DNA from 2 places in the Acinetobacter sp. NigerLNRRAM0016 genome. Region 1 is predicted to be linked to the other one. Evidence: predicted binding sites of a transcription regulator. Region 1 holds the regulator's gene; the other holds the start of a gene.
What was found. Region 1 encodes PhoB, which activates phosphate uptake and scavenging genes when phosphate is short. Its sites were predicted from a motif close to TGTCATNAANCTGTCATAA; they were not measured.
Positions count from the first base shown of each region.

Region 2: ACWQ4X_RS15975 (inorganic phosphate transporter) is a predicted target of PhoB. The motif match lies at 1,951-1,969, and genes of this name have one in related genera.

Region 1 covers NZ_JBSYVT010000018.1:19,647-22,829, forward strand. The annotation lists gene ACWQ4X_RS12090 (SDR family NAD(P)-dependent oxidoreductase) at 1-554, opposite strand, end outside; gene ACWQ4X_RS12095 (TetR/AcrR family transcriptional regulator) at 766-1,452, shown strand; gene phoB (phosphate regulon transcriptional regulator PhoB) at 1,673-2,383, shown strand; gene phoR (phosphate regulon sensor histidine kinase PhoR) at 2,394-3,183, shown strand, end outside.
Region 2 covers NZ_JBSYVT010000034.1:4,108-7,290, reverse strand. The annotation lists gene ACWQ4X_RS15975 (inorganic phosphate transporter) at 282-1,904, opposite strand; gene metH (methionine synthase) at 2,345-3,183, shown strand, end outside.

The DNA of each region.
Region 1 (3,183 bases):
ACACACAGCGCACTCACGCCACAGTTTTCAATATCCAGTTCTTGGCGCAACGATTCGGTAAAACCGCGCACCGCAAATTTTGTGGCATTGTAAGCCGATTGTGTCGGTTGAGCCGTTAAGCCAAACAAGCTGGAAATATTGATGATATGCCCATCACCTGTTTGCTTGATCAGTGGCAAGAATTCTTTGCTGCCATACACCACGCCCCAGAAATTAATCCCGACAATCCATTCCAGTTCGTCATAACTCGCCCCTTCAACGGTCGAGCCCAATGCCACCCCTGCATTGTTAAAAATCATATTCACCGAACCATGATCTTTAACGGTTTCTTCTGCCCACGCACGCATGGCTTCGCGGTCCGATACATCTAGCTTTTGGGTGGTGACACGCACCTTACTGTCTTTGAGGAGTTCTACGGTTTTGGCCAAGCCTTGTTCGTTAATATCGCTTAAAGAAAGATGGCAACCTTGTTTGGCTAACAGCAATGCCAGTTGTTGACCAATTCCTGAACCCGCACCAGTAACGGCCGCTACTTTATTGTTAAATGTTTTCATTCTCTATCCTTATGGGTTGCATAGGCTTTGACACAATACCAGCACTGCTATTTTTTGCACTATGCCGTTGACGCTTTTAATATAAATTTGACAATATGCATTGTCAATAATTGCCTGACGAATCTCATCTCCACTTCAAGCATGGCTAAAATTTAGGTTTTTACCACAATAGTTGTTAAACTAAAGCCAGTCTTTGCTACGTTTTGCCCTTATGACTTATTCCAATAGCAACACTGCGGAACACAATAACAACCCCACCAAAAGTAAAGAACGCCAGTTTAAAGGACTGTCTTTAGCTGAGCGTAAACAGGCACGTCGAGAAAAATTAATTGAAGCGGGCATCGAGGTCTACGGCACCCATGGATTCTTTTCGGTGACCGTCAAAGATATCTGTAATGAAGCCAAGCTGACAGAACGCTATTTCTATGAATCCTTTAAAAAAAGCGATCAACTGTTTCAAACCATCTTCCTGAAACTGATTGATGAACTGCAGCAGAATGTAATGCAGGCGATTATGCAAGCCTCCAGCAGTCATGAAAAAATGGTCGATGCAGGTTTAACGGCTTTATTAACCACGTTGAAAGATAACCCACGCATGGCACGGATTATTTATATTGATGCCATGCTGGTACAAGAACTGCATAACCAAGCCACCATTCGAGAAACCATGCTGCGCTTTGACCGCATGATTCATGCCTTTGTCATGTTGATGATGCCGAATATTCCGCATTCGGAACGTGAAATTTCATGGGTTTCTACAGGCTTAAATGGTTATGTCACACAGATTGCAATTCGTTGGGTCATGAGTGGATTTAAACAGTCTATGGAAGATGTATTGGCCTCTTGCAGAGTGGTCTTTGTGACATTATTGGCATCATTTTCGGATAAAAAAAATTAAATTACAGCCATTTAATTTTTACAAAAATTTGAAATTGGTTAGATGAACCAGAGTTAGACTGTCTAAAATTGTTCATGTTTTCGACTAAAAATTGTCACAAAACTTTGCGAAAATCGGCATTCTGCCCTATTCTGCAATGATACTGTCATAATTAATCTTTGTAATAAGCCTGTCATAAATAAGAAACGGCCTACCGTTATCACCAATAGGATATTGCGTTGTGAAAGATGACTACATACTAATCGTCGATGACGAACTTCCGATTCGAGAGATGATTCACACCTCTTTGGATATGGCAGGCTTTCAATGCTTACAGGCAGAAGATGCAAAACAAGCGCATCAAATGATTGTGGATCAGCGCCCTGCTTTGATTTTGCTCGACTGGATGATGCCAGGCGGCGTCAGTGGTGTCGATCTATGTCGTCGCTTGAAACGCGATGAAAACCTATCAGAAATTCCAGTGATTATGCTGACAGCCCGCGGAGAAGAAGACCATAAAGTCCAAGGTCTCGATGCAGGTGCAGACGATTACATGACCAAACCTTTTTCCACCCGCGAATTGGTTTCTCGAATTAAAGCCGTACTGCGTCGCGCCAATGCGCTGAGTGGTGAAAAAACCATTGATGCCAATGGTTTACTGCTTGATCCTGTGAGCCAACGCGTAAGTTTTGGCAACAATATTTTAGATATGGGTCCAACAGAATACCGTTTGTTGGCGTTCTTCATGACCCATCCAGAACGTGCTTATACCCGTGCCCAGCTGCTCGATCAAGTTTGGGGTGGTAATGTGTATATCGAAGACCGTACTATTGACGTGCATATTCGCCGCCTGCGCAAAGTTTTAGAACCTTATGGTGCAGACCGTTTTGTGCAAACCGTACGTGGTACAGGTTACCGCTTCTCTACTCGTGCAGATGTTGCTTTAGGTTAATTTTAATTTTATGTATGAACCATACCCCGTCCCCGAACTGGCCCGTGAACATCAAAAATTCCGCTATAGCAGTTTGTGGACTTTTGCCAAACAAGATTTACGCTTACTGGCTTTTCTCTTACTGATTGCAAGCTTAGTCGGTTTTGGCATTGGGTATTTCTGGATCTGCATTTTTGCTGGTTTCTCGATTTTTTTTATTTTCCAATTACGTTCTTTGTATTTGGTCAATGAATGGATTTCCAATCGTCCCTATGATGTTCCGCCCAATTTAAATGGGATATGGGGGGCTTTGCTGTTTAACGTCTATCGTGCACAGCGCCAAGAACGGATTGTTCAGGCCGAAATGGTCGGATTGATTGATCGTGCCCAGTCTTCCTTGGTGGCACTGGCAGAAGCCGTGGTGCTGATTGATGAATCGCACCAGATTGAATGGTGGAACCCTGCGGCAGAAAAACTACTGGGCATTCAGGCACTGGATCTTGGTCGCAACATCATGACCATTTTGCGCCAACCGAGTTTTATTGATTACTTCAAACAAAGTGATCAAATTCCTGACGGCATCAAAATGAAGTCCTCTGTATTTGAAGACCACTATGTGCAAATCAAAATGACCCGCTTCGGTGGTGAAAGCCGTCTGCTGGTGGCCTATGACGTGACCCGCATGCACAACTTGGAGCAAATGCGTAAAGACTTTGTGGATAATATTTCGCATGAATTACGCACGCCTTTGACGGTACTGAGTGGCTATATTGAAACCTTTACCGACCAAGAAGATTTAAATCCACGCTGGAAACGAGCTT
Region 2 (3,183 bases), on a different contig from region 1:
CCATGATCAGTCATTTGAGAGACTTCCTGTGTACCTAGTAGCCCCTCAGCAACCAAGCTTATCTTGTTGCATCCCGCATAACTTCGTTCATTTGTTCTGCTTTAATCATTCTAGATTCTGAGTGTTTTAGGTTGTGCTTGAACTGTTCAATCCTTGTAAATAACAGCGCTTAAACCAGCAATAGTAAAGCAATCAGCTCGCTATTCGTTGATTACACAGATTGCACAGGCACAAAAAAAGCGCTGACTATGCAGCGCTTTTATTTCGTTACTTAAAACAACTTAAGCAACGAACTGGAGGAATAACCAGTATAAACCACCTGACAAACAGATGGTGGCCGGAAGTGTAAAAATCCATGCCGAAAGAATGGTCTTCACTGTGGCAAAATTGAGACCTGATTTATTGGCAACCATGGTACCTGCTACCGCACTGTTCAGCACGTGAGTCGTCGACACGGGCATACCAAAACCATCTGCCGCAGCAATGGTCGACATCGCGACAAGTTCAGCAGACATCCCCTGACCATATGTCATGTGATGCTTACCAATACGCTCACCTACAGTCACCACAATACGTTTCCAGCCCACCATCGTACCCAGCCCTAGAGCCAGTGCAACAGCCACTTTTACCCAAGTCGGAATGTACTGTAAGAAACCATCTAAACTGCTACGGTACTCTTTCACCACTTTCTGATCTGCTTCTGGCATTGCAGGCAATTGGTGTGCTTTATCTAAACGTTTGAATGCTGTCGTGCTTAAGTACATGTCATTACGAATAGAGGAAACAGCATCTTCAGGGATGTTTTTCAAGTCGCCATATTGTGCAACACGGTCACCCAAATGATCGGTCAAACTTGCCAAAGCAGGCACCACTTCAGGTGTAATTTCTTTGGTTTGAATGTACGTGGTAATGGTTTGACGTGCTTGTTCATCTGGAATGTCGGCATGCGCAGGATACATTGCCACAGCCGCTTGAGAAGACAACTGTTCAAATGATTGAATGTGCGCCTGATCAAGATTCTTATTGAGTGAGTACGCCAACGGTACCAAACCAATCAAGATCAACATGATTAAGCCCATGCCTTTTTGACCGTCGTTTGAACCATGTGCAAAGCTTACGCCTGTACAGGTGAAGATCAGAATGGCACGAATTAAAGGTGGTGGTGGCTTGTTGCCTTCAGGTGGCTGAAACAATTCCAACTGGCGTTTAAAGACCATTTTCACCAACAAGAACACGACTGCCGCAAATGCAAAACCAATTAAAGGAGAAAACAACAGTGCTTTACCTACTTTAATCACTTGGTCCATGTCTACGCCACTGGCACCACTACCTGAATGCAACAGGTAGTTCATGATGCCCACACCCAAAATAGAACCAATCAAAGTGTGCGAACTTGATGCTGGAATACCCAAAAACCACGTACCCAAGTTCCATAGAATGGCCGCAATCAGCATGGCGAACACCATGGCAAAACCTGCACCCGAACTCACGTTCATAATCAGTTCAACAGGTAGCAAGGCGATAATGCCATAAGCAACCGCACCGCTGGCAACCATTACCCCAAGGAAATTACAAAAACCAGCCCACATGACCGCAACAGGTGCAGACAAGGCATTGGTATAAATCACGGTTGCAACTGCGTTGGCAGTGTCATGGAAACCATTCACAAACTCGAAGCCCAAAGCAATGAGTAATGCCGTCGCTAAAAGAATAACTGAATACAAACTTAACGGGGGTACATGCGACAAGTCAGCAGAGACTTGAAACCCAATGTAAATTAGGGTCGAAATGATGACCGTAAAAAACACCGGCATAAAAAATTTCGGTGTCGGAACATGCACGTTCGTCGATTTGTTCGATGCAGAGTGCATACGATCTTGGACGGGAGGAATTTTTGAATTCATGCAGACGGTTAAGAGGATAATAAAATCCCCTTATTGTTAAATTAAATTATGACAATTATATGACAAACAGGTGTCATATAAAGCCAAATTTTTAACAATTGACCTGTTTTAAATCATTCTGCCCTATCATGGGGATGATTTTTTGCTGTAAATCAGTTTTTTTCAAATACTTATAACAAAAAAATATTTCATTAAAAATAGTAGTTGATTTTCTGAATTGTAAAAAAAATTATCGACCGTCGATGAGCTTTCACCTTGAAAAAGAAACGGATTCATCTTGCCTGTGTAATATTTCATTTCTATGAAATGAGATAAAAACAGCATTTTTATGCATGAATACTGCTAACCCGCCAGTCAAAAAGCTGAATTAAACTCAAAATATGCCTGAGTTCTGCTAAAATATGCGCCATTTCAAGATTTGTCGTGTATTGGGGTTATTTATGTCGACGCTTACCACCCTTAAACAGCTTCTCGCCGAGCGTATATTGATTATTGATGGTGCAATGGGCACCATGATTCAACGCCATAAGCTTGAAGAAGAAGATTATCGTGGTGAGCGTTTTGCCGATTGGGCACATGACCTGAAGGGCAACAATGACCTACTTGTGCTGACCCAGCCGCAAATTATCCAAGGCATTCATGAAGCCTATTTAAATGCTGGCGCAGACATTATTGAAACCAACAGCTTTAACGGCACACGCGTTTCCATGTCAGATTACCACATGGAAGATTTGGTTCCTGAGATTAACCGTGAAGCGGCACGTTTAGCCAAAGCCGCTTGTGAAAAATACTCGACCCCAGACAAACCACGTTTTGTGGCAGGTGTATTAGGCCCCACATCGCGTACCTGTTCAATTTCACCCAATGTAAATGACCCTGCGTTCCGTAACATTACTTTTGATGAACTGAAAGAAAACTACATTGAAGCGACGCACGCCTTGATTGAAGGTGGTGCAGATATCATCCTGATTGAAACCGTGTTTGATACCTTGAACTGTAAAGCGGCAATCTTTGCGGTGAAAGAAGTGTTCAAGCAAATTGGTCGGGAACTGCCAATCATGATTTCGGGCACCATTACTGATGCCTCTGGTCGTACTTTAACGGGTCAAACCGCAGAAGCGTTCTGGAACTCGGTGCGTCATGGCGACTTGCTTTCGATTGGTTTTAACTGTGCGCTCGGTGCAGACGCGATGCGTCCTCACATTAAAACCATTGCCGATGTAGCCGATACTTTTGTTTCAGCGCATCCAAACGCCGGCTTACCCAATGCCTTTGGTGA